Regions from separate parts of the Paenibacillus sp. FSL K6-1330 genome, predicted to be linked through region 3. Evidence: riboswitches for the same ligand, from Rfam matches in the RefSeq annotation. Region 3 holds a riboswitch; each other region holds the start of a gene.

Region 1 (10,373 bases), 2.2 Mb from region 3:
CCGATTCCAATCATCCCAAGATTAGTCTCGCCTGCCGTGATCCATAGCAAACCTACAATAACTAGCGTTAACAGGACAGCCATTACGCCTGCCAGCGATCTCCTGCCGGCGGTCAATCCATGAAATAGAGCGGCAAGCCCCTCACTTCCCCGTGCCATCGGCCAGCGATACATCGCATGGACCATAAACCAGCGGCTCCAAACCGGAGCGAGCACCAGCAGCCATGCCTCTTGTTTCCATGCCCCGGCTGACAAATCCCATATAGACATGATCAAGGAAGCTTTCAAAAGGAGCAGCAGCATACACGCCATGACCCCCATTGCACCTACACGGCTATCCTTCATGATTTCCAGCATCTTCTCACGCGACCGATGGCTAAGCAGCGCATCAGCACTATCCATCCAACCATCGAGGTGCAGCCCTCCCGTCAGCGCAACCCATACAACCAGCAGGATGACGGCAGCGGGAAAGGAAGGCAGCACAAAGCTTACGCCCAGTCCCAATCCGACAACGATCATACCAATAACCGCACCCACTAATGGATAAAAAACGACGCTCCGTTGTTGCACTTCCGGCGTAAACGGAATTTCCCTCCGCACCGGCAGCCTCGATAGAAATTGAAAAGCGGCCGCAGCCGCTTCGATTATCTTGCTCATATGAGATACTCCTTGCTCTTGATTTCTATCGGAATTCCCGCAGTCACCAAAAATACTTCATCACATATCTGAGCCAGTCTCTGATTCATGATCCCTGCCCAGTCCCGATATATTCGGCCTAGCGGATATTCCGGAACAATCCCCGACCCCACTTCATTTGTTACCAGAATGACCGTTCCCGGATAACCCTGTACCGCTCTTGCGAGCCTGCCGATTTGAAGTCCCAGCCGTTCTTCCATTGCAGCACTTCCTTCAGGCTCAGCTTGCAGCAGCACATTCGTAAGCCACAGTGTCAGGCAGTCCACTACCACCGCAGGAGCATTAGGTTGCGATTGGCCCAGCGTATCCAGCAGTTCCGGGAGGGCGACAGGCTCCTCGACTGTCTCCCAACCGTAGGCCGAATCATGCCGACGGTCTTGATGAATTCGGATCCGTTCCCTCATCTCATCGTCATAGGCTTGCGCAGTCGCCACATACGTTCCGGACTCCGAGCGCTTCATGCACAACTTCTCCGCGAATGAGCTCTTTCCGCTTCTGGCCCCACCCGTGACCAACACGCTTCCACGATGGTTCATACGGCCCCTCCGCTGATTCCGGCGCTCTCAAACGTCGCCATCTCATGCATGATCCGGCACGCCGCCTCGACCAGATGCAGGCACAGTACTCCGCCTGTACCCTCGCCAAGACGCATGTCCATTTGCAGCATCGGATGCAGCCCCAGCTCTTTCAACAGAAGCACATGCGCCTGTTCATGCGAAACATGAGAGGCAATCATATAGGAGAGGGCGTCCGGGCAGATGCATTTGGCAACCAGCGCCGCCGCACTGGATATGAAGCCGTCAATGATAACGGGACAACCGTGGGCAGCCGCACCCAGGATAAGTCCAGCCAACCCGCCAATCTCGTATCCTCCAACTTTGGCGAGCACGTCGATGGGATCATCGGCATGAGGTCTATTAACTTGTATAGCCTGTTCCACAACTCGAATCTTATGTAGCAGCCGTTCATCGGTTACGCCCGTTCCCCTTCCCACGACTTCAGATGGCTGATTGCCGGACAGAACGGAGAAGATCGCTGCACTCGGTGTCGTGTTCCCAATGCCCATCTCCCCGGTCACGAACATTTGCGTTCCTTGCGACACCAACTCGGCGGCTACCTCTGCACCGGTTACAATGGACTGCAGTGCCGCTGCCTTTGTCATCGCGGGCCCTTTGGCCATATTGGCAGTTCCTCTGCCAACGTTCCGCGACTTCAGCTTCTCATCCTTCAGCTCGATCGCGACACCGATGTCCACACAATGCACGTCCGCCCCCGCCTGACGCGCCAGCACATTCACAGCCGCCCCTCCATTCAGGAAGTTCATGACCATCTGGGGCGTTACCTCAGCCGGAAATGCACTGACTCCTTCTTCACAGACTCCATGATCACCAGCCATGACAACGACGGATTTTTTGGTGAACGACGGCTTCACATTCCCTGTAATTCCCGCTAATTGGATCGCTAGCGCCTCCAGCTTACCCAGACTGCCCGGAGGCTTCGTCAGCGTGTCCAAATAAGCGGCTGTTTCGTTCTGAACCTCGACATTCAGCGGTTTAATGTTAGCAATGATGTGATTTAAACGATTAACGATTGTATTCGTCAATGAAACGACCTCCTTGTATCTTGTTCCTAAATCTTACATCCTAAAGCGGAATATGCGACAACATCGGTCAGGACCACGTGCTATTCGCCGTTAACAGCACCTGCGGAGCACCATTCTCGGGATGGGCCACAATCGAGGGCTCCACCCGGAAAATTTGACGTATATACGCCGCTGTCAAAACTTCTTCCGGCTTGCCAACCCCGGCGATCTTTCCCTGATCAAGCACCAGCAGTTTATCGCAAAATTGGGCCGCCAGATTCAAATCATGCAGTACGCTGATCACCGTAATCCCGGACGAGTTCCGCCACTCCGCCACCATATCCATGAACTGAAGCTGATAGTGGATATCCAGATAGGTCGTCGGTTCATCCAGCATCAGCAGCGAAGGCTCCTGGACCATCACCTTGCCGAGCGCGACACGCTGGCGTTGACCGCCGCTTAACTCGGTAAGCCGCCGTTCTTCCAGACCATTCAGATCCAGCTTTCGGATAATGGCCTCAATAAGCGGGGCTGCATCCTTATCTTCACGGCCAAGCCAGTTCAGGAAGGGGAACCTTCCCATCTCCAACACTTCCCGGACGGTAAAATCGGTAGGATCAAGCCCTTCCTGCTGAAGCACCGCCACGATCCGGGCCAGCGTCTTACGAGTATAGTGTGCAAGCGCCTTGCCCCGAAGCGTCACACTTCCTTGCGTAGGATTCTCCACACCGGATAACAGCTGCATGAGGGTGGATTTACCGCTTCCGTTCGGACCGATGATCCCCCACCATTCCCCTTCGGCAATGTGAAGGTCCACGCCTTCAAGAATCGGCACCTTGCCATATGCTTTGCCAAGTCCTTGAGCTGTAATCATGATAGACCCTCCCTGCGCCGTTTTTTGTTCCGGTATAGCAAATACGCAAAGAATGGAGCGCCTATGAATGCCGTAACCACACCAAGCGGTATTTCCGTTGGTGCCAGCACGGACCGTGCCGCCGTATCGCACCAGACCATGAATATCGCGCCGCCCAGAGCCGACAGTGGAACAATGACGCGGTAATCGGAGCCGGTGATCAACCGGATCATATGCGGTACCACAAGTCCCACGAATCCAATCACGCCGGATACCGACACGGCTGCGGCGGCGAGCAGGGTAGCAACGATGAGCACGCTGGTCTTCAACCGATCCACATTCAAGCCCATATGGGCGGCCTGCCGTTCCCCCAGCGACAAAATATTAAGCGCCCGCGACCTGCTCCATAAGTAGATAAAACCTGCGATAAAATACGGGAAAAGGATGGCCGTATACGACCATCCACGCATGCTCAGGCTCCCCATCGTCCAGTACAGGATCTGGTTTACCGTATCTTTGGACATGACCGTCAGAAAGGAAACGACGGCGCCCAGAAACGACTGCATCACCACGCCGGACAGAATGAGCCCGTGGATCGGCAGTTTTCCTTGGTCCCTCGCCAGCAGCAGAACGGCCCATAAGGTGCCTGCTCCGGTCAGAAACGCTACAAGCGGCAGCGTGTAACCTCCGGCAAAGGAATATTCCATCCCGAAAAAAATCAGGGATGCTGCGCCAAGCGCAGCACCCGAGGATACACCAAGCGTAAACGGATCCGCCAGCGGATTGCGCAATACCCCTTGAAAGGCGGCTCCGGCGACGGCCAGGGAGGCTCCTACGAGCATCCCCAGCAATATGCGCGGCAATCTCACCTTCATTAAGATTTGCTCGGATGAAGCTTCCCAGCCCGGAACGATGGAATCGCCGATTCCCGGCAGCCGGTGCAGCAGCATCGCCCCAATCTCTCTCACAGGCAGGTGCACGGAGCCGATTCCGAGACTGACAACCAAGGTTAACAGTAATAGGATGATGCCGGCCGCACCGAATCCTGCAAGTTTTTTACTCATGGATTCATCAGTTCCGGATAAACGGCCTTCGCCACTTCCACCAACCCTTGCGTCACACGGGGACCAGGACGGCTGAGCAGGTTCGCATCCACGGATATGACCTGATCGTTCTTGATGGCTTCGATCTGATCCCAGCCGCCGCGCTCCTTAATCAGCTGATCCAATGTTTTCTTGGTTGCTTCATCAACCACATCGTCCGTGTACAGAATGACGTCGGGGTTCGCAGCAATAATATTTTCCTCACTGATTTCGAACCAGCCTTCCGCATCGCCGGCTGCGTTGACGCCGCCAGCTAAGGTGATGATCTCATCCATAAACTCGCCCTTGCCGACGGTCCATCCCGGAGAGAATTCCACATACACTTTCTTCTTGTCTTCATCCTTCACGGCTTTCACGGCTTCCGTAACGGTAGCCAATTCCTGCTTCATCTGATCCACGACCGCTTTCGCCTCCGCTTGACGGTCCGTAATTTGTCCGATCAGTTCGATGTTCTCCATCACGGCATCAATGGTTTTCAGATCATTGACGAACAGGGTAACGCCAAGCTCACGCAATTTCTCGGCATTCTGAGCATTCATCGAAGCCGCAAATACCACATCGGCATCGGCTGCAATAATAGCCTCTTCATTCACTTGGAACCCGCCCAATTTAGGCTTAGATTTGGCCGCTTCCGGATAATCGTCATTATCGGACACGCCAACGATTTCCTCATCCAGGCCCAAAGCGAACAGTTTTTCCGTCTCGGACGGTGTCAGGGATGCAATTTTGGCCGGAGCTTTCTCAAACGTCATTTCAACCCCGGTTGAATCCTTAACGGTCAGCGGATACGTCGTTTTAAGCTCTTCGCCGGAATCCGCCGGAGCTTCGTTATTCTGCTCTTCCTGCTGTGCAGGCTGCGTTGTATCCTTCGGCGCCGCTTCTTTGTCTCCACAGCCAATCAAGGCCAGAGCCATCAGTATGGCTACTAGAAGTACGGACCATGTTTTGTTTAATGCTTTCATCTCTTAAAATCCCCCTATGCATAATTGAGAACCTGGCGCTTTCGAGTTTACATTCCTTCGACCGATCCTTACCGGGAGAAAAACATCAATCGTCATACTCCAAAGAAAAGCAAAAATCCCTGACTCCTCGTAAACAAGGACTCAGGGATTACGTTTTAACATAAGGACATCTGGATAACCGTTCACAGATAGCGCCTTAAACTTCCGCCCACACATGCTGCATGGGTCCGGCAAACGTAATCCTCTCCTCGAAGGACCGTCATTCATTCGCCGAGGGCAGGTCTCCTGACTTGCAGGCTGTAACGACTTCTCCGCCTTCCCAAGCGCTATGGCTCAGTGGCATATGAAGAAGTCCCTGCTTCACAGTGGCGGGACCGTGCCGGACTTGCACCGGCTTCCCTATTAACCCGGCAGAAGGCAACAACGCCTTCTGTCCGGGACCCTCGCAAATAATATGAATTTATGTATGTTAGGCCAAGCATGGTTTCTCTGCCCAAAATTATAGGCGATAAACCTTCCTCTTACAACCGAAAGAATCGGTCATTTCAAATGCCTTATGATACGGATTTATCCCGTTATCGCCCATTCCGCACCGATATCATACGATTTCATTTATTCGCTTAACCGCACGCCTTCCCAGCGGTCTCCATCCCATGTCAATTGCAGCTTGAGCTCCTCGCCCGGTGACACTTGCGTTTCCCAGAATTCCGTATGCGGAAGGGTAGCTGCCGCGATCTGCCGGATGACGCCCCCATGGGTGACCACAAGCACATCCAACTCAGCCCTCTGTGTCCCAGAACCATAACCGGCTCGCTCTGCCTCTGCCTCTGCCTCTGCCTCTGCCTCTGCCTCTGCCTCTGCCTCTGCCTCTGCCTCTGCCTCTGCCTCTGCCTCTGCCTCTGCCTCTGCCTCTGCCTCTGCCTCTGCCTCTGCCTCTGCCTCTGCCTCTGCCTCTGCCTCTGCCTCTGCCTGCACAAGGGTATCCGGATCTTCCTCCACATGCAACAGTTCCTTCAAATCCAAATACAATCCGGTCAAGAATGCCTGAATCCGGGAACAGAACGCTTCCCAGCTCTCCCCATTTGGCGGCGTAACTTCTGCGGGGTTATCAATCCAGCGCCGATAGGAGATATCCGACTTCAAGTCCTCGTAGATGTTCCCTTCCCAAGCCCCGAAATCGAGCTCACGCAGCCGCGGATCATACTCGACACCTGGAATAAACCTGCCTGGATCTTCATCATCAGGAATAGCGGACATTGTTGAGTCCGATAAGATAACATTCAGCGTCTGCCTGCATCGAAGGAGATCACTGCAATAGATCCGGACGAACTGCTTGGTACAAAACCTTTCCAGCAGCGGGAGGAGCTGCTGTCTTCCTTCCACCAGAATCCCCTGATCCTCGTGACCGAGATAACGGCGCTCCTCGTTCCACAACGTGCGGCCATGACGGACCAAATGCAGGGTAATCCTCATATCCATAAGCTTCCTCCTGCTGCGGTCACAAGTCCGAGCACCACGGTACCCAGTAACGTAAACAATACTGATACGCCCAGCAGCAGACGATTTGTCACCTGAATATCCTCCGCTTCAAGCGGTCGTTCGGGATCCCCCATGTAAGCCCGGAACGAGATCACGCCTTGATAGGAATTCTCGCCTCCCAGACGAATGCCCAGCGCACCAGCTACAGCCGATTCCGGGAAGCCGCTATTCGGACTGGGGTGCTTTCGCGCATCCCTTCTGACCATCTTGATCGCTTTTTTCCATTGCAGCGAAAACATCGCAGCCACTATGGTCAACAGTCCTGCGGTCAGGCGTGCCGGTATCCAATTGGCGATATCGTCCAGCCTTGCGGATGCCCAGCCGATATGCTGGTATTTGTCGTTTTTATAACCGACCATGGAGTCGAGCGTGTTCACGGCCCGGTAGGCCATCGCCAGCGGCGCTCCCCCGATCAGGGCAAAAAACAGCGGAGCGATGACCGCATCCACGATATTCTCCGCAACCGTCTCCACCGTTCCCCGTACGATCTCCGGCTCATCCAGATGGCCGGTGTCTCGCCCGACAACCATGCTGAGCGCGCGCCTGGCCTCCGTGATATGGTCGGAGCGAAGATGGCCGTAGACCTCCAATCCTGCTTCACGCAGTCCCTTGATGGCAATCGTAGTCGCAATAAGCACGATCTCCACTCCCCACGCAAGCCAAGGATGAATCGCTGCACATAACAAGAGGAGCAGCCACGCCAGCACGAAGGAGCCACCGGCCACGATCACCGGCAGCAGAATGCCCGTCCACTTCAGGCTCTGAGCGGAAGTCGCCCAATGGCGTATCCAGCCTTCAACCCGGCGGATGGCTTTCCCCATGCCAATGACGGGATGGGGGAGCCATCTCGGATCTCCAATCAGCAGGTCCAGTACGACCGCTGCCCAAATGACCCACACGACGGTCATATCCGGTCCTCTCTTTCGGAGACAATGCTTTCCGTAACACTCTCGTAGACAAGGCGGCCGATCATGCCGCCCAGATCGGTTGCGGTTCCGGCATAATGGTGGTTCACGCCATACGCTGCATTGCCGCTGACCCCAAGGACCATCGCGTCCGTCGTCGTTCCGGTCGCGACGGCTCCGGTTTCATGATCCTTCACCCCCAGATCATGTAGCGCCGCGGCTTTCGCTTCCGTCGCCGTCAGCATGGCGTTCACCATACAAGCCGGCGTCATCATCCCATCCACCATCAGCATGATATTAATCGTGCCCGGCTGGTAAGCGGCAAAGGTCGTACGGCTCGACCCAGCGCGGGCTGCATTGCCCACGCCGGCGGTGGTGCAGCACAGGATGGAAGCCTGTTCACTCTGCTCTTCCTGGATGGAGGCATACTTCAGTTTTACCGCGGTCATCAATCCAGCTGTAGATTCAGCCGGATAACCGTGAGCAGCTATAAAGTTAGACATATCGTTCACGGGGGCGCTGCAATCATAATGCTTGTCCACATAACGATTCACGATATGATCCAAGCTTACGAATCCGCCGCCGTATATGGCGCTGCTAATGGACTCAGCTGGCTCCGGAAGCGATATCCGGATATGAGGCTGTTCCAGCTCTGATTCGAGGGACACCACCGCTCCCGGCCACGCATTCGAACGATATAGGTGATTCTTGCCTTTCAGAAAAGGTACTGCCATGTTTCTCTCTCCCTGCTCTCTATGATCTAAATCTGCTTGATCCCCAGCTTCATTGGTATGTGCCGTTTAATACCCTTAAGTTGCGTCTTCAGAAGAAATGCCAAGAACCTCCGCCATAATGGCAAGCAGCCTGTCGTTATCCGCGGCATGTTTAACGGCTAGCCGGATATGACACTCCCCAAGGCCCGGGTACATGGCGCAGCTGCGGACAAGCACGCCGCGTCTTCCCATCTCCGACTGAAACATCTCGGCACGCCATGGCCGCGGAAGCTCCATGAGTAGAAAATTAGCCTCGCCCGGCGTAACGTCCAGCCCCAATGCTCGTAAACCTTGTATGAGCTTCTGACGCTCTGCGCGAATCAATTGCAGCGTATTCTGCTCGTAGTCCCTGCCGCTGCCAAGACAAGCCTCGCCCGCAAGCAGCGCCAGTCCATTGACACTCCACGTCACCTGCTTGCCTGCCATCTTGCGTATCACATCGGGATGCGCGGCCGTATACCCGAGCCGCAGGCCCGGAATCGCATAAAACTTGGTCATCGATCTGACAATCACGGTTCGAGGATAGTCATGAAGCTCTGGCATCAGGGTCTGTCTGTCTCCCAGCGGAATAAAGTCGATAAAGGCTTCATCCAGCACCAGCCAGGTCCCTTCTTGCTCTGCGCATGCCGCTATTTCGCGGATATCCTCAAGGCTGTACTGAACCCCATTTGGATTGTTGGGCTGTCCCAAAAACACGAGATCCGTGCAAGCTATCAGCTCCATCACATCCGCCTTGTCTGCTCTCCAGTCCCTCTCCGGATGTCCGCACACGGAGCGGATGTCCGAACCAAATTTTAAGGACAACTCCCGGTATTCGGAAAAACACGGGTCAACCACGCCCACAGTCCCTGGCGATAGCCCCATCAACAACAGCGCCATGCACTCTGCCGCTCCGTTGCCGACAAGGATTCGCTGGGGATCGGTGCCTAGCTCTGCTGCGAGCAGCTCCTTGAACTTGCGGTGTCCCGGATCCGGATAACGAATGACCGCACTCATTCCCTTTTGTAAGGCCGTAATAACTCCTTGCGGTGGTCCAAGCGGATTAATATTGGCGCTGTAATCCAGGAAAGCCGAGGCTTGCCTTCCGAATGCGGCAGCGGCCGTCTCCACGTCCCCTCCATGGCCGTACACCTCGATCAAGGGTTGTTTTTTGTCGTTCATAAGGGCTCCTCCTGTTCCATGCCCTGGACTCTTGCAAGTCCTGCCGTTATGTAATGCCATCATTATGTCGCTACTGTCCCTGACTCGTCAACATGGAATCCTTTGTCTCTGTCTTAAAATTGGTTTACAATAGTCTGGAAGCACCACATTTTGAATTGTGACGACGGAGGATACTATGCTATTTATCGATAATCAGGGGATCCACGATCCATCCATTAATCTAGCAATTGAAGAATATGCCTTGAAGCACTTGTCCATGGATGAGAGCTACCTTCTCTTTTATATCAACAAGCCTTCCATTATTATCGGAAAGCATCAGAATACGATCGAAGAGATCAACCAGGAATACGTTCGTGACAACAACATTCAGGTTGTACGCCGGTTGTCCGGGGGCGGAGCCGTATACCATGATCTCGGCAACCTGAATTTCAGCTTCATTACGAAGGATGACGGCCAGTCCTTCCACAACTTCCTGAAGTTCACGCAGCCGGTCATCGACTTCCTGCAAAAGATGGGCGTGCCCGCCGAGCTCAGCGGCCGGAATGACCTGCAGGTCGGCGAGAAGAAAATTTCGGGGAACGCGCAGTTCTCGACGCGGGGACGCATGTTCAGCCACGGCACGCTCATGTTCGATCTGAACCTGGATGATGTACAAGCCTCGCTGAATGCCAATCCGGAAAAATTCAAATCCAAGAGCACCAAATCCGTCCGCAGCCGCGTGGCGAATATTAAGGAGCTGCTTGGTACGGATATGACCATTGAACAGTTCCGTGCCGAGCTGCTTCGCTCGATTTTCGGTA
Region 2 (10,373 bases), 3.0 Mb from region 3:
TTGATCAATTCGGCAATATGCGCCCCTGCTTCTACGGCAGGGGTACCGCCGGAATGAATGTTGGAAATAACGGTACGTCTTGCTTCAGGCATGCCCACTGTTGGTTTATAAGCAATGTAGGCACTCATGGATTCTGCCGTTACAAGCCCCGGACGTTCGCCGACCAGCAGGCAAACCACATCTGCTTCCGTTACATCGCCAATGACGTCCATGGAAGGAACACGGCAATGCTTGACGAACAGGATATTGCCTGCATCGATGCCATACATCTTAAGACCTTGCGTAATGGATGGAATGATATCCCGCAAATTGGCTTCGATCGCTGCCGAACTTAAGCCGTCTCCAACCATGATTTGCACTTTGGCCTGCTTGGTCGTGTGCTGCTTGATGTACTCGATGGTCTCATCCGAGAATTGACGTCCCAAGTCCGGACGCGTAATATATTCATCCTTGTCCTGACACTTGGTGGCGATAGGCACAAGGTGCATCTCCTTGACGAAATCTTCGGATACATAGGAGAACACGGCGTCTTGAGCAGCGGCATGGTCAGCGCGGAAACGCAGCGATGTAAACGTCTTGTACCGCGGACCTGCGCGCCAAACGCCAAGACGGGCCGGCGTTTTTGCTTTCATTCTCATGTATCCTTCGCGATCCGCCGGATCAGGCACGAGCAGCAGCTTGCGAAGGTTAATTTCCGTGATATCATCCAAGCATTCACCGTCGTCCTCTTGTGCTTCCTCAGGTACAGTTTTCTGTACAAGTCCACCTTCGTGCGGCTCCGCGTTATGCGCAATCGGTGCTGCAACTGTCGCTGTTTCAACAGGCTTAGCAACTTCTTGCTCTGCCTTGTTTCCTACCATCTCGTTCAAAATCGATTCAATCATCGATTTCAGATCTTTCTCGTTCATGTGAGCTTCCTCCTTTCCTTACTTGAGAAATACTGACGCATCCCCGGCTTTTTTGGTCAGTTTGCCGTTTTCGATAAAGCCCATTTTCTCCATCCACTGCTCGAACTCCCGAATTGGACGCAAACCGAGCAATTCACGCAGCGTTGCCGTTTCATGATATCCGGTCGTCTGGTAGTTGAGCATGACATCGTCGCCATGCGGGATACCCATGAAGAAGTTGCAGCCTGCTGTAGACAGGAGAACCGCCAGGTTTTCCAAGTCGTTCTGATCCGCCTTCATATGGTTCGTATAGCAAGCGTCGCAGCCCATCGAAACGCCTGTCAGCTTGCCCATGAAGTGATCTTCCAGGCCGGCACGGATAACCTGCTTCGCGTCGTACAAATACTCGGGCCCGATGAATCCGACAACCGTATTGACAAGGAACGGGTTATACCGCTTCGCGAAACCGTAACAGCGTGCTTCCATCGTCACCTGGTCGATGCCATGATGAGCTTCGGAAGACAGTTCGGAGCCTTGCCCCGTCTCGAAATACATTACATTTGGCCCAACCACCTGGCCTTGATTCAGCACAAGCTGCTGCGCTTCCTCAATCGTGGCCGCATTGAAGCCAAACGCCTCATTCCCTTTCTGCGAACCTGCGATCGATTGAAAAATAAGTCCTGTGGGCGCGCCGCGCTTAACAGCTTCCATCTGGGTCGTAACGTGAGCGAGCACGCAGGTTTGCGTAGGAATTTCCCACTTTTGCCGAAACTCCTCGAACCGTTTCAGGACACGCGTCACGCTTTCTACGGAGTCGTCGACCGGATTGAGGCCAAGCACCGCATCCCCGATCCCGAAAGTCAGGCCTTCCATTAGGGAAGCCATGATACCGTCGGGATCATCTGTCGGGTGATTCGGCTGCAGCCGTGCCGACAACGTGCCCGGACGCCCGATCGTCGTATTGGCATGCGCCGTAACCCGAATTTTCTTGGCCCCGTAAATCAGGTCAAGGTTCGTCATGATTTTCGCAACCGCAGCGATCATTTCTGCTGTCAGTCCACGGGAGATGCGCTTGATGTCGCCTTCCGTTGTGTTCTCATTCAAAATCCACTCGCGCAACTCTTCGACGGTCCAGTTTTGAATTTCACTGTAAATGCGCTCATTCACGGCATCCTGAATGATACGTGTTACTTCGTCCTCTTCGTAAGGAACCGCCGGATTATTGCGCAGGTCCGACAATTTGATCTGGGAAAGAACTACCTTGGCGGCTACGCGTTCTTCTGCCGAAGCGGCTCCCAATCCGGCCAGCGTATCCCCCGACTTTTCTTCATTGGCTTTTGCCATGACATCCATGAGCGTCTTGAATTGATAGACTCGCCCAAACAATTTCGTTTTTAAAATCACAAAAGCTCCTCCTTCCACTTGCAGCTCGAATAGATGAAACTCGAATCGTTAATGTGCGACTCTTAGTGAAAAACAAGCGTTTTAATAACGACAGGCAGCACCTTGCCACCCGCAATCGGCTTGCCGATGTCGATATAGTCGCCATTGTCTACCTGTACGCTATCGATGCAGATGACATCTTTCTTGTAATTCAGCAACGCGTACAATGTTTGCCCCAGCACCTTCGCCAGATCGTGATGAACAATTACGATGAGCGGATACTCCCGCTCCAGCAGTTCAGACATCCCTTTGTACAAACCTTGGGCATATTTCTGAACCTCCTGAAAGCTTGCATTTTTCTTTCCTTCAATCGCAATGGCCACCCGCTGCAAATCATTGTTCAGTTTGAACCAATCCAGCTTATCGGTGATGGCCTTTGCCAACTGCTCACTGCTTCCGGACTCGTCGACCACAGAAAGCTTCAAGATCGGTAAATTCTTGATCGGGAAACTTTCATCCGTATAGGTAATCGTGCTTCCACTGATCTCCGTCGTATGGGATCCTGCTCCGACAACGGTAGCCCGGATGGTCTCGGCTGAACGGGCAACGGTTAGCTGCTGCGTTAGCGGAGAAGAGGCGATGGCTCTTCCAAGCAATATACCGATGTCTCCGAACTCGAATACGTCTCCTGTGGATTCATGATAAATGTAGTCTGCAACCCCTCCTGAGAAGGAAATACACGGAATCGCAAGGTCCAGCTTCAGCCCTTTGTTGGTGACGATGGTGTTATAGAAGTCTCCCGGTGGCCTGAGGCCGACGCTTTCTTCGAGCAGCTTGACCATTTCCCCGATAATCGGCTGAAGATCATCTGGAGTGACCCGCTGGCCTATAGCAAGACGGAATCCCCTTCGCTCGGCAAGCTGCTTGATTTTAGGCGCGATATACGTGATTTCATGCGAACTTTGATCAACCTTGATCAGGCGCCCCCCAATATCGAGGCAGCCCGTATCCAACAGTTCGCCATCGGCGAATAATGCCAAATTGCTTGTACCGCCGCCAATGTCGATGTTGGCGATGCAGGTGGAATGCTCTTTGGAATACGAATGTGCACCCGCGCCTTTGGCGGCAATAATGCTCTCCAGATCCGGCCCTGCGGTTGCGACGACGAAATCACCGGCAAAGCCGCTTAGCGAGAGCACGACTTCATTCGCATTCTCTTTGCGTGCCGTCTCACCCGTGATGATGACCGCTCCTGTCTGGATCTCATCCTTGCGGATGCCTGCCTTCTCGTATTGCTCCTGCACGAAGGACTGAATCTTCAACATATCGATCCGGTTATCTTCCAACACGGGTGTAAAACAAATGTCGCTTCGATAGACCACTTCCTTGTCCGTAATAACCAAGCGAGGCACCGAAAACGAAGAAGCCATGTTTTGAATATGGAGCTTAGACAGCACCAGTTGGGTCGTAGAAGTTCCCATATCGATGCCAACGCTGAGCAATTGTTCTTCCACTTTGTTCACCCCCTGGCTTGATTTCTTATCATTCGGACTACAACTTGAAGAGTGCAAAAAGGCTTAAAGTCACAACCTTCCAGATATACCGGAAGGTTTACTTTAAGCCTCATTGCTTCGAAGACTACGCCCTTGTAGTCCGATGATATTATTTTTTGAACGTAAAAGTCACTGTTGTGCCCGTATCGCCGGATACGATCGAAAGCTTACCTTTCAGCTTGTCTTTAACATAGCTGCGGACAATCGTCAGCCCCAAGCTTTTATGCGAAGTTTCCCCGACAACGAACCCGGCTCCGTCATCTGCCACGACGACCGTCACCAGCTCGCCTTCTACTTTTGTCTTGACGGAAATTCTTCCCTCCGAACAATCGCCGAACGCATGTTCATAACTGTTATGTAGCAGTTCGCTTACAATCAGCGCGACAGTTACGGTCCGATCACTGTCCAAGCAAATGTTTTGCTCTGAAGCAATCTCCACCTTGACGGCGCGGCAATCAACAAAACAGCGTTCGATATTGGATGCAATCAATCGTATAACATCCATGAGATCCACTTCGGCTTCGATCTCCGTCGACAGCAATTCATGGGTTGCGGCGATCGCGAGCACGCGACTGACACTGTCATCAAGGCATTTCTTGGCCTCAGGGCTTTTGCACTGCCGCCCCTGAATGCGCAGCAGAGACGCTACCATCTGCAAATTGTTTTTTACCCGGTGATGAATTTCGCGGATGGCAACCGATTTAGAAACGATCTCAGCTTCCTTGTTTCTAATCTCGGTTATATCATGCAGAATAACGCCTACGCATAAATCCTTTTCCTCAATGAACAAGCGTTTCACCTGATAGTAACGTCCGGCGGCTTTCACTTCCACCGTAAGCGGACAACATAGCGAAGATGAATGCTGGCTCATGACCTCGGAGAACATCGTCTGATCAAGCGACAAATTATCATAATGCAATCCTTGGATATCTTCCAAATAACCAAGCTGTCTGTAATATACGTCCGCCTGTTCATTTTTCAGCTTCAAAAACCCATATTTATCGAACACCAGAACGGCGTCTTCCAATTGATTGATAATCGAATCCTTGAACTGCAGCATAGCCCCCAGCATCGAGGACATCTCCCCATCCTCGCATGACGCTCTCTGCCTGTTGAAGTGGGCTTGTATATTGTCGCGGACATCTTTTTCATAGATCAGAACGGCAATGACGCCGCTTTGATTTTTAATAGGATATACCGTTTGCCGAACCAGATGATTCTCCTGCGTCCTGGCGACGAGCCCCTGCGACATAATGCCTGTTTCAAGCGTCCGCAGGACGCCAGGTTCATTCTCGCGCAGCGCCTTCTCCCCCGTAACCGGAAAATAATATACCGATTTGCCTTCACATGGACGACGATGATAGACCACGATGGCTTCGCTTGCCACGCTCGACAATACGTCGATGAACACATCATCCTCTACCTCGGTCATTTGAAATGACTCCGCTATTTCGCAGATCCGGACTATATCCTCTTCCGACAATCCGGTGTGAAGGCTGCAAAGCTGCCTGATCCGTTCTTTGAAATCAATCATAGGAAATGACGATGGTACTAGCAATTTCAATCAGAGGACATCGCCGATCCATGCTGAGTTTTCGTAAGATTTGATAGGCTTCCTCTTCCGTGTAGCCATTTTCTCTCATCAATATGCCTTTCGCTTTCTCGACCGCTTTGCGTTCTTCCATCTTCTGCGTCAGCTTTGAGAGATCTTGTTCCAGCTTTCGGAATTCCTTGCCTCTGGCTATCGTGACTTCCACCATAGGAATGAACGACTTTTCATCAAGCGGCTTTACCAAGTAACCAAGCGCACCGACAGAAGATGCTTTTTCAATCGTCTGTTTGTCGCTGTAGGCGGTCAAAAGGATGATCCCGCCCGCCAGCTGTTCTGAAAGAATTCTTTTACTCGCCTTGAGCCCATCCAAAATGGGCATTTGAACATCCATGATGACGAGGTCAGGCAGATGCTTCTTGCATAATTCGATAGCTTCAAAGCCATCGGAAGCTTCGCCTACTACATTGTAGTTAGCCTCTTCTAGCATCTCACGAATATCCATTCTTGTAATAGGTTCGTCATCGACTATTACAATTTTTCCATTCATGCGTCATGCACCTCATTGTCTGTCGTTATTTGCTTGTCGCTTGTCTATCGATAAGCCCCGCTTGCATTTGAACTAGAATCCAAGTCGTTTACGCCCTCAAATAATCCCGAAGAGCATCCACTCCCACGTTCTCGATCGTCGAGACTTCAAAAATCCGCTCCACGCCGGCCGCCATTAAATGCGCTCTGGCCTGCGCGATTTCTTCTTGCGACTTGGCCAGTTCCACCTTCGTTACCACTCCGATAACCGGCTTGGCGAATACCGTTGCAAAAGCCGGCGGGAAATAGCTGTCTTCTTTCGTGCAATCCTGAACCAGCCCAATGACATCGGCATCTACACTGGATACTAACAGCATTTTGTATAAATACCGGTTCTCGATGCATTCGCCCGGCGTATCGATCGCCTGATCGAAATTTTCAACGGCTTGCGTTTTCTTATAGGCAATCTCCTCACCGTGCAGCCATTGGCACAGCGTGGTTTTGCCCGATCCTGTACTTCCGGCAAAAATAATTTTCTTCATCATAAGCTTCTCCTACGTTCTCGTAATATTCGTATTTGCCGAGAAGCCCAATATATTCTGCAATCCATGCAGCACTGCGCTGATCGCAGATTCTACTGATGATACATCGCCCGTAATGACGAGTGAACCGCTGAAACGGTCGACAAAGCCGATTTGTACGCCAGCCGCCTTTGTAGCGATATCCGCTGCAATGATGGAGGCTTCGCTTGGCGTGATCGTCATAACGCCGATGGACTGATGCGCTTCGTTTCCGAGTCCCAGCTTCTTGTAAATGTCCGGGTTCGGGTTCGCGATAATGTGAGCGAGCGTGACCTGTTTGCCAGGCACATACTCCTGAATCACACGTTGTTTCTCGGCTCCTTGTTCCATACTCCTCATCTCACTCTCGTATCGAAAACACTAAAAGAGGTTGTTCAAAAAGTCTACTTTTGATAAGAAAACCTGCAAAAAAACAATAAAAGCCCCTTAAAAGTCCATGCGGAATTTTTAAGAAGCCACTTTGCTTTGATTTGTATGCAACACGCCATTGTGTTACTTTCACTATATTTGAATATTGCAAGCGATGTCAATACGAAATCCGTCAAATTTCGACTCGATCTTAGAATTGAAACATTTTGTTCAAAATTTGAAGCACGTCCTCTGCCGTAGGAACGCGTGGATTTGTTGCCGTGCATCCGTCTTTCAGCGCGCCTTCGGCGATCGACTCTCTCATCTCTCCAAACAGCGATTGATCCACACCGCATTCACGCAGCGTTTGCGGCATATTCAATTGCTTCTGCAGCAGTTTGATTGCCTGTACGAGACTACGGACGCCGCTCTTCGCATTGGGTGCGGATAACCCCAAGCTTTTGGAAATTTCGGCATACCGAACCGCCGCTCTATTGCTTTCTTCCTTGCCGTAACCCGGCTTGTAATCGGCATTAAATTCGATGACATGCGGAAGAAGAATCGCATTCATGCGTCCGTGGGCAATTTTGAATTTGGCTCCCGCCACATGCGCGATCCCATGATTCAATCCCAGAGACGCAATATTAAACGCCATCCCCGCGATGCAGGATGCATTATGCATTTTTTCGCGCGCCTCAAGATCATTTCCGTCCTTATAAGCTCGCGGCAAATAAGCAAAGACCAGCTTCATTGCCTTCTCCGCCAGTGCATCGGAGATATCATTGGATTTGGTGGATACATAGGCTTCAATGGCATGCGTCAACACATCCAGTCCGGTATCGGCCGTAATGAAGTCCGGCACGCTTTTGACGAGCTCAGGATCGAGAATCGCTTCTTGCGGCAGCATGTCATCGGATACAAGCGGATATTTGATGTTTTTTTCTTTGTCGCTGATAACGGAGAATGACGTAACTTCAGAACCCGTCCCGCTTGTCGTCGGGATTGCAATGAACGGGATATCTCGCTGGTCAAGCAGCTTTTTCGTAAACAGCTTCATCGCTTTAGCGGCATCAATGGCAGAACCGCCGCCAATGGCAATGATTAGATCGGTGTTGAACGCACAGAGCGCCTCGACACCTTCCGTGACGACTTCAATCGGCGGATCAGGCACGATATTGCTGAAAACATATTGCTCGTTACTGCTGTGCAGGCGATCAAACACCATGTTAATCATGCCCGACTTCACCATAAATGGATCTGTGACGATGAACATACGTTTGTTTTGCCACTCTGTTAGACGATCCATCGCGCCTTGCCCCATATAGAGGTCGGCTTTAATCGAAAGTTTATCCATGTAAAGCACCTCCAAGAAGTAATTGCAACAAAAAAAGAGGCCATTCAAAGGGAAATCCCCTTCAAAAGCCTCTTTGCTTGTTATCATGTATGCACGCCATTGTGCAGCTTCTTATCATTTAGTTTTGCATATATACTGTACACCGTCATTCCGATCTTCGTCAACCGCTTCCGGAACTTGTCCTTAGATCAGACACATTAACGGCACGATTTTATAAGTGCCTGTTCAAAAAGGTCGGTCATCAAAAGCGGACTTTGGGAACAGCCTCTATCAATAAAAAAAAGGGATATGCACCCCATAGTGCACGTGCTTCTTCGTCCTTGAAGAATCTCCCCGTTTGCGAGCTATACCTCATTGTATATATTCGGCGGCGAACACCCGGCTGTGGCCGACAACATCGTCGGCAGCCTCTGCTGCAATTAAAAAAAGCCTAGCGAGGCGAGAAACGTCACTAGACTTGTAAACCAGCCATTTTCGCCTCGAAATGACTGGTCTCTCCAAAGTTATTAGGCAAAAGACCTGACTTAAGACCGATCATTCGGTCTATCACAGTGGCGGGACCGTGTTGGATTTGCACCAAACTTCCATTACCTATAACTTTTTCTATTGTACATGACGCGAATAGTTGCCCATTCGACATCATTATAGCACAAACGACGCGTTTGGCGATATAAACCTTAAAAAAATGATTGACCGAATGAAACTCAAATAAAATAAAATGCCTCGGGCAGACCAAGGGACGAACGCTGCAGCGTAGATACGGTGAATTGTCTCAGAAAGACAAACAAGGAAATGGTTTTCCCATTCATTTATTCATGATCCATGTCTTCTTCTGCTCAGAGTACCACTTTCTAAGCTGATTAATATGGGCTTGATGATAACGGTTATGGTCGGCCATATGCCATAAACCCCACCGGATGGTGGCTTGCTTTTCATTCTCGTGTCCGAATGTAACGATGCGATCCAGATCGGCATCCGTTAACTGCGTACATACATCCTTCAACATACTGAGTACAACTTCATATTTAGATATAAGCGTGTCCAGAGACATTCCTTTGACCATCGGCAGCCTGTTATGTTCATCGATCATTGGGCCGTATTCATCTATGAATGACTGGGGAAGCGCCTCACCTTTAATCCTATATACCCAGTTCAGGTCGACGTACATGATATGTTTTATTAACTGAGCGGCACTATTGAAATTGTCACAAGGTCCCTTGAAGTCTATTTCCTCTTGGGCCATGCCCTCTGATATGGACTTTAGCCGTTGGCTGTTCTCTCTGACAGCGCTATATAACATTCCCACGATCGTTGACATATTCTCTTCGCCTGGCAAATCGTACAACATCCTAACACAACCTCCCTTGTAAAAATAAATAGCATCCCGGCCTCACTATTTGGACTCACGATGCTTCTTCCTTAACCGCATGCTGTACTTTAAGTTCATGAATTCTTGCCGCTTCAACTTTTTGCTTAAAGTCGCCTGGCAATAAACGGGATATGACTTCACGAGTGTTTCGCCCAACTTCACTTCGATAAGCTAATAAAGAACCAATATCAAGAGCCGCACTCAAATTAGCGATTTCTGCTTCCGTCATTTCATTTCCAGAATGAACATCATCAATGTGGAGTTTCTTGTTCCATTGACCTGAATGCAATACTTGGACATCGTTATTTACGAGCACGCTCATCGTCATGTCTTCAATACGCGTGATATGCCACATATGCCATATTATTGAGTTTTTTGTATCAGGAGCCTTAACTGGATATTGGCGGAATGTTTCCTCTTGTAGATCTTTAACTAACTCATCCTCAAGGGTCGCAATGGGTGAATGGCTCATTCTTGATGAATGTAACAAGCGATGCTGCTGTAAGAATAGGTCAACCGCACTTTGATGCTTAGCCGGATCCAGAATTATCTGGGTTAGCTTTTTGTGATTTTCATTCCACTGTTTTCTTTCACTCAAATCCATGGAGAACCCTCCCTTTATAGCCTCTTCCTAATATCCATGTAACGGCTTCATTAAAGTCTGTCGCGATAAAATCAGGATACGCTTCTTTCCATTTGCCGAAATACTCGTTGTTATTATATTTTTCCAGTTCTTTGAGGCCAGCTCCCGTCTTCACTAGCACTTTCTTACAACCGGCTTCTTTGGCAGCAACCATATCCGTCCATCTATCCCCTATGAC
Region 3 (10,373 bases):
CTTTGCTCGACTAAAGCTTAGAAGAATGTTAGATGTGTAGGTTATTAAACAATAATGGCGCGATTCCGAAAAAACTCGGAAAACCGCGCCATTATTGACTTTGTAAAGATGCTGGTGAAGGGAATTGAACCCCCGACCTACGCATTACGAGTGCGTTGCTCTACCCCTGAGCTACACCAGCAAATGTGGTTCGATGATATTCCTCACGAAACAACAAAAATTATTATAATACTTCAGCAGCAAAATGCAAGTCCTATTCTTACGGAAATATCCTCCGTAACTGGCGGTATTACCCGCCTAACTTCTCCTGCACGGACTGGATCTTCTGTTTGCTCGAGGAGACTTGATCCCTGCGGTCGTCGATCTTCACGGAAGTCGATACACGCTTCGCACCGGACAGAAAAGGCGCTTCATGCAAAGCCTCAATCGCCCGCCAGATCATGTTAAGCTCTCCCTCGATGATGGTGCTCATCGAAGTTAGCTCATAGGATATTCCATCCTGTTGTTTCAATATACGCTGCATCTCGGCAACATAAGAACTCAAGCTCGTTGTTGCGGTTCCGATCGGAATCACCGTTACCTCCGCTATAGCCATCTTGAATACCTCCCTCGTTGCATCTCATTTATATGGAATGTTAAACTCCCGGATACAGTTATCATATCAATTCTGACCCTCCATATCAAAGTCCGTCTGTCTGTAACTTCATACAAGATATGGTGTATCTTCCTCATTTCGTCCGTACGAATATATCCTATTTTGTCAAAACGATAATATACGTGGTATCTGCGCAGAAAAGGTCGCATTTGGTCACAATTCAGGAAATGTTATGGCCTTTTGGCAGTTTCTTAACTGGCACAATGGCCGCTCGTTTGCTATAATTCTTTTTGCGTTCAATTTTAAGAATATAGTTTACAAACACAATATATTGGGTTAAATTAGATTAACAACAACCAAATATAGTGTATGTAGGTGCCGGATCAACCTATAAGGCAGTCCGGCTTAATAGGGAAGCATGGTGTAAATCCATCACGGTCCCGCCACTGTAAGGGCCTAAGGCTGTTTATGATCTATCAGCCATCCACATACGACATATGCCACCGAGGAACCGGATCAAGGTCTCAGGGGAGGCAATGCCGAGGGAAGTAGCTCAAGTCAGGAGACCTGCCTATATGCAGCAGACACCAACCTACGGGGTTTTAGGTAAGTGTTCGTTAAGCTTGCGTCTGTACATAACATCATGCCCATTCATGGGCTTATGGCAAACGTCATTTTCGAATCACAGCGCACGGACATTTTCAAGCCTGCCCGCGGGTTTTAGAAAATGTTTTTTTGATGTCCTTTTTCATATTTCCCCCGAAGAAAGCGAGGAATTTATTCATGCCCCAGCTCGTAGTTAAACCGAACAACCGTCAGCTCGCCTTTGATGAAATTCGTCTCTCCGTCTATGCCGACCGGACTCTAAAAGGATTGGACATGCTCGATAAAGAGCGCCTGCTTCGCGGCGTCAATGCCAAATTGCGCGGTGAGCAAGTTACCGGCGAAGAAATCAGCAACGCCTTCACGATGTCCGCCCTTGAGCTTGTAACCAAAGAGGAGCCGGATTGGAAGTTTGCAGCTGCGCGTTCGTTTCTGACCTCTTTATATAAAAAAGCGGCCACCAACCGCCGATACAAAGCATACCCGGAAGAACCATACGGTGCCTTCTACCCGCTCATTACAGAGCTTGTACAGAAAGGCATTTATCGCGAGGATCTTCTGACCAGCTACACCAAAGAACAAATCGAAGAACTCGGCGAATGCATCGATCCAAGCCGCGACCTGCTGTTTGATTACATCGGGCTGTTGACACTGGCTGAGCGTTACCTGGCAAACGACTTTGACGGTCGCGTCATGGAACTTCCGCAAGAACGGTACATGGTCATCGCGATGTTCCTCATGCACAACGAGCCAGCTGACAAGCGTCTTGACCTTGTCAAAGAAGCCTACTGGGCCATGAGTAACCTGTATATGACGGCCGCTACGCCGACCATGTCTAACGCAGGTAAAAAAGTAGCCGGCCAGCTTTCCAGCTGCTTCATCGATACCGTGGACGACTCCCTGGAAGGAATCTTCGATTCCAATACGGATATCGCCCGTCTCAGCAAAATGGGCGGCGGCATCGGGGTGTACCTCGGTAAAGTCCGTGCACGCGGCTCTGACATCCGCGGTCACAAGAACACCAGCTCCGGCGTTATCCCTTGGATTCGCCAGTTGAACAACACCGCTGTTAGCGTTGACCAATTGGGAACTCGTAAAGGTGCTATCGCGGTTTACCTGGATGTGTTCCACAAAGACATTCTGTCCTTCCTGGATCTGAAGCTGAACAATGGTGACGAGCGCATGAGAGCACATGACGTGTTCCACGGCGTATGTCTGCCTGACCTGTTCATGGAAGCTGTAGAAGCACGTGAAGAGTGGAGCCTGTTCTGTCCGCATGAAGTGAAGAAAATCATGGGCTGGAAAGACGAGAACGGCCGTCCGCTGGGCCTGGAAGACTTCTATGATCAAGGACAAGGCGAAGGCGAATTCCGTCAAAAGTATGCTGAAGCCGTGGCGAGCCCGCTGCTGCCGCGCATTACGGTACAAGCTATCGACATTATGAAGCGCATCATGAAATCCCAGCTTGAAACGGGTACACCGTACATGTTCTACCGCGACACGGTCAACCGTGCGAACCCGAACTCTGCGCATGGCATGATCTACTCTTCCAACCTGTGCACGGAGATCATGCAGAACCAATCTCCGACAGTTGTTGAGCAGGAGGAGCTGGTTACGAAAGACGGCCAAACCCGGATCGTAATTTCCAAAATCCCTGGCGATTTCGTTGTCTGCAACCTGAACTCCATCCACTTGGCTCGTGCTGTACCTGCTGGTGTGCTGGAGCGTCTCGTTCCGATCCAGGTTCGCATGCTGGATAACGTTATCGACATTAACAATATTGAAGTTCTGCAAGCTCAATATACCAACAGCCAATACCGTGCGGTCGGTCTCGGCACCTTCGGTCTGCATCACTTGCTGGCGCTGGAAGGTATCCGCTGGGAATCCGACGAAGCCGTTGCATATAACGACAATCTGTATGAGCACATCAACTACCTGCTCGTTAAATCCAGCATGGAGTTGGCCAAGGAAAAAGGCCACTATCCGAAATTCAAAGGCTCCGACTGGGAGAGCGGCGAGTACTTCACGTTCCGCGGTTACACCGACGGCGAGCATGAAGGCAAGTTCGTAACCACCGAACAATGGCGCGAATTGCAGCAAGAAGTACAAGAAAGCGGGGTCCGTAACGCATGGCTGTTTGCCATCGCGCCGAACGGCTCCACATCGATCATCGCGGGTTCCACAGCGAGCATCGATCCATTGTACGAACTTCTGTCTTATGAAGAAAAAACCACTTACAAAGTGGCTAACCCGGCTCCGGATCTGTCCGAAAAAACGATCTGGTACTATAAAACGGCTTTCTTGATTGACCAGCATTGGTCCATCAAAATGGCTGCCGCCCGTCAGCGTCACGTTGACCAAGCGCAAAGCTTTAACCTGTACGTCCGCCCTGATATCCGGGCTTCGGAATTCCTGGAGCTGCACCTGCATGCCTGGAAAGCCGGCATCAAGTCCACTTATTATGTACGCAGCCGTGCGCTGACGATTGAAGAGTGCGAGTCGTGTGCAAGCTAACCTTTAATTTCGAACCCACCCAAACCCTCCCTTCCAAGGGAGGGCCCCAAGGGCTCTGCCCTCTGGACACCCGCAAGGTGCTTAGGTTCTGAATGAGGCGCTTCTACGTTACTTTAGTGGCTAGGAACGCTTTCTCCCTTCGGGAACGCTGGAATTTAGTGCGGAAGCTAATGAGTTACTTCGTGCGATTGGTGAGTTACTGCCTGCTGGGATCGCTCTCCCCTTGGGAATCGCTTCTCATGCGGCGCAGGGACCATTGAGTTACTTCGTGCGATTGGTGAGTTACTGCCTGCTGGGATCGCTCTCCCCTTGGGAATCGCTTCTCATGCGGCGCAGAGACTGTGAGTTACTTCGTGCGATTGGTGAGTTACTGCCTGCTGGGATCGCTCTCCCTTTGGGAGTCGCTGCATGTTTGGCTCACATCGAACGGCTGTAAGCAATGTTGAATATGCTTTCTAATAAAAGACTACAAGGGTAAGGGTATCCAATCGGAAGAGTTTACGTCCGCCTTTGGGAGCCCTTTGCAACCTTAAAAATACATTCAAGCAAAGGGCGGACAACAGCGGCTGGAGAGTGGATACCCGTCCCTCGAATAGGCTAGCAGATCCCTTCAACCTTCCGCCCTACTATGATATACAAGGAGAGAAAATCGGCATGCAAATGCAAAAGATATTTAATACCGAAGCACCCAACCGCTCCACTCGCGTCATTGAAGGTGAATGCTCCGGGATCTTGAACTGGAACGACATTCGGATGCCTCATATGTATAAGCTGTACAAAGTCCTGCTGCTGAACCACTGGATCGCGGACGAGATTCCGATGTCCAAGGATGCGCAGCAGTTCCCGCGCCTGGACCCTGAAGAGCAGCGTACCTTCAAGATCAACATCTCCCTGCTCGCTGTTCTGGATTCCATGCAGACGATGTTTGTCAGCGACGTGAAGCGTTACTTCACTGATTCGTCACTCGAAGCCATCTCCGCTATCATCGGTCAGCAAGAGGTGGTTCACAACCAATCCTATTCCTACGTGCTATCCTCCATCGTATCGGAGCAAGAGCAGAAGGACATCTTCGAATACTGGAAGCATGACCCGGTACTTCTGGAACGCAACCAGTTCATCTCGAACATTTACCAGAACTTCCGTGACAATCCGTCGCCGCAATCCTTCTTCGAAGCGATGGTCGCGGACCTGATCCTGGAAGGCATCTTCTTCTACAGTACATTTGCCTTCTTCTACAACCTCGCTCGTGACCAGAAGATGATGGCAACCAGCCAGATGATCTCCTATATTCAGCGTGATGAGAACCAGCACTGCTACTTCTTCGCCGAAGTGTTCAAGCAGCTGCTCAAGGATTTCCCTGAGCTGAACTCCAAAGAGAACATCGACTACCTGTACCGCACCATTGACCGTGCCGTCGAGCTCGAAACCAACTGGGCCCACTACACGCTCAGCAATGTGCGCGGCATCGATCTGAACGAATTGGGCGATTACATCAAGTACATCGCGAACCGTCGCATCACCATGATGGGTCTGGAAAAAGCTTACGAAGGTGTGGACGTTAACTGCATGCCATGGATCAAGCCTTTCTCCGATGAAGCCCTTAACGCGACGAAGACCGACTTCTTCGAAGCTAAATCCCGTAACTACGGCAAAGTTGGCGACGACAACGGTTTTGACGATCTATAAAAACCTCTCCAAATACACAAACCTCCGGGATTCCCTTACCAGGGATCTCGGAGGTTTTTTATATCATATGATCGCCTACAATAAAATGTAATACAATAATGTGTCATCATTTATGAAGGTGACATTTCTGAACGTGATCGGTTCCGTCCCGCTGAAACTGCTGGCCGCGCTGGTTGATTTTCAAATTTCAAATATTGAGGATTATTTCTGCTCCAATATGTGAACACGCTTCATGAAAAGAGAAAAGATGAAACCTGCAATCGCAACGACAACAGCAATATCAAAAACATGTTGTATCCCTTCTGTCAAAGCAAGCGCGGCGTTAGCAGGGTCCGCCTGGTCTGCCGTTTGCTTCAGAAAGCTGCTCATGCCCACAGACATGATACTTACCGCAACCGCTATGCCGATCGCACCCGCTACCTGCTGGACCGTATTCATAATTGCGCTACCGTGCGGGTAAAGTGAAGGAGGCAATTGGTTCAGTCCATTCGCCTGCGAAGGCATCCAGACCATGGAGATCCCGATCATCAAAAAGGTGTGAAGCACAATGATTTGGGTTATTGTCGTCGTTGTCGTAATTCCTGAGAGAAACCAGAGAACGACGGATATCAAGGCCATACCCGCGGGAACAACCCATCTCGGCCCAAATTTATCGAATATTCTGCCCATAATCGGTTGCGTGATCGCGTTCACAATCCCCCCGGTCAACAAAACAAGTCCGGCCGAAAAAGCGTTAAGGCCGAGGCCTCTGATCAAATACAAGGGCAACATAATCATGGCTGCCATCATCACCATTACGGCAATCATAAGCATAACAGTGCCAACCGTAAACATAGGCTGTTTGAATGCCCTCAAATCCATCATCGGCTGCTTCGTTCGCAATTGCCGTACCGCAAATATCAAAATCGCCAATATGCCGACAATCATCGGAATCACGACCTTGGGCGCTCCAAATCCTCCTTCTCCTTCCCCTGCACTGCTAAAAGCAAATACAATTCCGCCGAAGCCAAGCGTGGATAAGATAAGCGAATAGCTATCTATTTTCGGCTTGGTAATCGTCGATATATTTTGCATATATCGCATTCCAAACAGAAGAGAAAACGCCAAAACGGGAAGGGTCAATCCGAAAATCCAGTTCCAGCTAAGCTGCTCCATCAACAGACCGGAAAGGGTAGGGCCGACAGCAGGCGCAACCACAAGGACAAGCCCGATCAGCCCGTAGGTCGTCCCCCGCCTCTCAGGTGGAACAATGACAAGCACTGTGTGAAACATCAGCGGCAGGATGACTGCTACGCCCGCAGCTTGAATGACCCGTGCAATCATGAGCAACTCAAATCCTGGGGAAACGGTCGCCACCGCTGTGCCGAGTAAAGCCAATAAGAGCGAAGCCGTGAACAATTGTCTGGTTGAAAACCATTGGAGAAACAACCCGGATATCGGAACCAATATGCCGAGGGTCAGTAAGTAACCTGTTGTCAGCCATTGGGCCGTTGCGGCGGTGATATGAAACTGGTTGATTAAATCGCTGAGCACTACGTTTAAAGCTGTCTCGTTAAACATCCCAATAAATCCGCTTAATAGTAAGGAAACCATGATTGGAATAACTTTATATTTTTGCACCGCATTATGCTGTGCTTCTAGCGTCGCTGCTTGCATATTCTCCACTCTCCTCGTAATAATCCAATATTATAGACTTTAAAGATATCAGTTGTCTTTAATTAGTTAAAAAAAGAATTGCTTGTTATGTAACTATATTCATTTCTCACACAAGATCAGTCATTTTCTGATTTCTCGACTGTTCTTCCATCTCTTCTTCTGCCGATAACACCACCTTTTGAATCGGGCATCTTAAAAGTAATATTTTTTTCGATTTCATTTCCGAAAGTATTTCTATGACGATCACTAAGGTTTAACGAGGTTCATTTTCGGCGGGATATACCCGAGTTGCCTGCCCATTTTTACAATTTGCCCCCTATGATGAAATTCGTGGGTGATGGTGTGCGTAAAAAGCCATAATTCGGTTAACTCTACGCTGCTACTCTGCCAGGATGCTGGAATGGTAGGGTCCCATTTGTTTTTAAATTCATTCAGAAATTCATGAACCAGGGCATCCGTTTTCTTAAAAACTTCACGCATTTCCTGTACATTGTCAACGAATTCTGGTTTTATTTTGGGAAGTGATTGACCAAGGGCACGACTCCCCAACCATACCCTATAACAATCGGCTACATGAGCATGCAGACTGCGAATAGAAACTCCGCCTAAGGTTTCAACTTCTTTAACATAATCTGTGGGGGACATAGTTTCGCAATAACTAAATAATGATTCCCTTGTACGTTGGATCAATTCATACTGGCTTTCGAATACATCCATCTTCTCGCTCCCCTTTTGATGATAAGATACGTATGGGTTAAATTGTGGATTTCACCACCTAGTTAATCGCCATGCGTGGCGCAATAAAAAAATACCACTTTAATAGTGGTGCACGTTTATATAAAATTAGTGTGTCGAATCTCTACTCTACTCTCCCCCGTGCAGCCCACATTCCGCTATTCCGAATCAGCTTACGCACGGATTCTACCTGGAAAGATGGAAGATGATGCCCCGGCATCAGATATACCACGCGGCCAGAGCCATATGTGTGTGCCCACGCAGCAGGCCACCGCTGGCCATCATGCACATATTCGGCAAGTATAACCGCCGATTCATGCGGACTCAGCTCGAACCGAAACGGTTCTTCATCTATCGTAAAATCGCTTAAGTTCTCCACAATAGGGTGACTCCCTTGATTATATCGAACTGGCAGTGACGTATATTCCGGATGTCCCGTAACCCTGCCGCCGATTAACTTTTCCAGCTCTTTGCTTTGCTGCAGCGAGATACCGTTGTGGATAACTAGCAGTCCTCCGCCGTTTCTCACATAGGATATGAGCGCTTGTGCCTGATCTTCGGGTATCTCCAGATCCGAAAAATCCGCGTACGATATAAACAGATCATAGCCCTCCAGCTTATCCTCCTGAAGCACGGCGTAATCATCCGTACATTCAACGTCCATGTCCATATGTTCAAATATGGTTTGTAATTCGTGATCAATATTCGTAAAAGGATGATATTTCGCTCCCTCGTATTGTCCAAGCGCAATTGCTTTCATATTCATGGTCTCCTCTCCTTCCCGTTTGCCAGGGTCACTCTTGTCCTTCATGCTGTTCGCCAAGGTACGCCTTTTGGTCCATCACAAGTTTCATGATGCGATCGGCAGACACATCCGGCGGCACGGCCGCTTCTTGATCCAAATCGCGGCTCATGTAGGACAGCCACCCCGGTTAGTTATAAATCGATATTGTAGATTTTAAAGACACTTGTTGTCACTAATTGACTTTAAAAAAAGAAGTGTCATATGACTATATTATGTTCCCGCACAAGATCCGACATTTTCTGATTTCTCAACTGTTCTTCCATCTTCTCTTCTGCCGATAACACCACCTTTTGAATCGGGCATCCTGGTCCATGTTCGAAACTGCAATCGAACAAGGAAGCCGAACCTTCAATTGCATGAATAATATCTAGGAACGAAATATTTTCCCAATTTCGTTTGAGTCGATAGCCGCCATTCACCCCCGTTATCGATTCAATCATGCCCGCCTTCACCAACTTGGTCAGTATTTTGGACAAATAGGTTGGAGAGACACTTTGTCGCTCCGCCAACTGCTGTACACCTATTGGTTTTTGGGGCGTCGCCGCAGTAAGAAATAGCATCGTATGGAGGGCATAATCGGTAGCCTTGGAGTACTTCATTCAACATCACCTCAATTAAGGACTTTGCAGATCTATAATAACTATTACGTTTCATTACGTCAAGCATAAAACATGCGCTTTTCTTGGAATCTCACGAAGTTTCATCAGGAGAAAAAGGAGTGGGCAATTAAAGGACCGGTTTAGAAACAGCCACGTCATTGAAGACACCACTCCGGATGAATTCGCCAGGCAGAGCCGAAGGCTGCTAAAAAAGCTGTACCCGGATCGATGGGGGAAGTGCCTAGTAGATCGCATGGGTAAAGAAAGCCTACGATGCACATCTATCAACCATCGATGTCCGAGCAATGAATATTTTTCAGCAAGTGTGTTCTCTTTTTTCAGTTGGGATCATCAATCGATATTCCCTTTAAAAGCAGCTTGATCGCATTGACATGCAGGGCTGCATATTCGTCCCCGCTTAATTTTGGCATCGTTAGGCAGAGCTGCGTTGCTCCAGCTAATGTGGACATCACACCAAAACTCAACGTTTCGATATCTTCATTAATAAAAACGCCTTGCTCGATCCCTTTTTGCAGCACTTGTCTAATCGCACGATAGGCTACTTCTGTGATCTCTCTCAATGTAGCCAATGCTTCGGATTCGCTTGAAAGTGTTTTAGCATACTCTTCGAGTGCTTGGATTAAGGGACTTTCACAATCTCGTCCGAATAAATCAGCCATTTCAAGCAACTGTTCGCTGGGAGACGTGGATTGCTCGGCCGAACGAAGCCACTTTTGTGACATGTCTTCGGCATGCTGGGTAAGCAATTGGAGAAAGAGTACCTCTTTATTTTTAAAATGATGATACAAATTGCCTTTACTCATCTGTGTCGATGCACATAAGTCGTCCATTGTAGCTCGATCATAACCTTTTTCGATAAATAACAACTTGGCATGGTTTAAAATAATCGTTTTTGCTTCTTCTGCCGGCAATCGTCTTCTGGTCATAAAGCTCCTCCCGGAACCTTATGAACGGTTCCTTTTATACTTGAAAAATTGAAAAGCACCATATGAGATAACGATAGCAAAAATCCCAAAGAATGCAAACGGCATATCTAGCGTGTGGCGGTATACAATGCTTTGCAGCCCCATGTTTTCCAATGTCGAAGACCCATACCCCCAAATGGATGTATTAAAAATGTTCGTAGCAAAATGGATCCCGATGGGAGCAGCCAGACCAT

The links. Region 3 has a riboswitch for cobalamin ahead of NYE54_RS03580 (ribonucleoside-diphosphate reductase subunit alpha). Riboswitches for the same ligand answer to the same signal wherever they lie in the genome.
Region 1: it holds a riboswitch for cobalamin, as region 3 does, so the genes downstream of both, NYE54_RS27475 (ABC transporter substrate-binding protein) here and NYE54_RS03580 (ribonucleoside-diphosphate reductase subunit alpha) in region 3, are expected to answer to the same signal.
Region 2: it holds a riboswitch for cobalamin, as region 3 does, so the genes downstream of both, NYE54_RS23910 (1-propanol dehydrogenase PduQ) here and NYE54_RS03580 (ribonucleoside-diphosphate reductase subunit alpha) in region 3, are expected to answer to the same signal.

The regions. Positions count from the first base shown of each region.
Region 1 is NZ_CP150269.1:6,035,181-6,045,553, forward strand. Features, by position in the region: gene cobS (adenosylcobinamide-GDP ribazoletransferase) at 1-656, opposite strand, end outside; gene cobU (bifunctional adenosylcobinamide kinase/adenosylcobinamide-phosphate guanylyltransferase) at 653-1,231, opposite strand; gene cobT (nicotinate-nucleotide--dimethylbenzimidazole phosphoribosyltransferase) at 1,228-2,298, opposite strand; gene NYE54_RS27465 (ABC transporter ATP-binding protein) at 2,366-3,151, opposite strand; gene NYE54_RS27470 (iron ABC transporter permease) at 3,148-4,194, opposite strand; gene NYE54_RS27475 (ABC transporter substrate-binding protein) at 4,191-5,195, opposite strand; cobalamin riboswitch at 5,453-5,655, opposite strand; gene NYE54_RS27480 (histidine phosphatase family protein) at 5,808-6,674, opposite strand; gene cbiB (adenosylcobinamide-phosphate synthase CbiB) at 6,665-7,642, opposite strand; gene NYE54_RS27490 (adenosylcobinamide amidohydrolase) at 7,639-8,373, opposite strand; gene cobD (threonine-phosphate decarboxylase CobD) at 8,449-9,573, opposite strand; gene NYE54_RS27500 (lipoate--protein ligase) at 9,749-10,373, shown strand, end outside.
Region 2 is NZ_CP150269.1:5,249,665-5,260,037, forward strand. Features, by position in the region: gene eutC (ethanolamine ammonia-lyase subunit EutC) at 1-908, opposite strand, end outside; gene NYE54_RS23880 (ethanolamine ammonia-lyase subunit EutB) at 927-2,291, opposite strand; gene eutA (ethanolamine ammonia-lyase reactivating factor EutA) at 2,354-3,784, opposite strand; gene NYE54_RS23890 (sensor histidine kinase) at 3,933-5,357, opposite strand; gene NYE54_RS23895 (ANTAR domain-containing response regulator) at 5,350-5,922, opposite strand; gene NYE54_RS23900 (EutP/PduV family microcompartment system protein) at 6,011-6,442, opposite strand; gene NYE54_RS23905 (BMC domain-containing protein) at 6,455-6,811, opposite strand; gene NYE54_RS23910 (1-propanol dehydrogenase PduQ) at 7,041-8,183, opposite strand; adenosylcobalamin (AdoCbl) riboswitch at 8,642-8,795, opposite strand; gene NYE54_RS23915 (DinB family protein) at 8,989-9,531, opposite strand; gene NYE54_RS23920 (DinB family protein) at 9,587-10,156, opposite strand; gene NYE54_RS23925 (HAD-IIIA family hydrolase) at 10,143-10,373, opposite strand, start outside.
Region 3 is NZ_CP150269.1:806,254-816,626, reverse strand. Features, by position in the region: tRNA gene NYE54_RS03590 (tRNA-Thr) at 110-181, opposite strand; gene NYE54_RS03585 (MTH1187 family thiamine-binding protein) at 290-595, opposite strand; cobalamin riboswitch at 952-1,185, shown strand; gene NYE54_RS03580 (ribonucleoside-diphosphate reductase subunit alpha) at 1,379-3,712, shown strand; gene NYE54_RS03575 (ribonucleotide-diphosphate reductase subunit beta) at 4,367-5,398, shown strand; gene NYE54_RS03570 (MDR family MFS transporter) at 5,600-7,054, opposite strand; gene NYE54_RS03565 (DinB family protein) at 7,301-7,771, opposite strand; gene NYE54_RS03560 (ThuA domain-containing protein) at 7,914-8,555, opposite strand; gene NYE54_RS03555 (Rrf2 family transcriptional regulator) at 8,792-9,193, opposite strand; gene NYE54_RS03550 (TetR/AcrR family transcriptional regulator) at 9,532-10,140, opposite strand; gene NYE54_RS03545 (CPBP family intramembrane glutamic endopeptidase) at 10,159-10,373, opposite strand, start outside.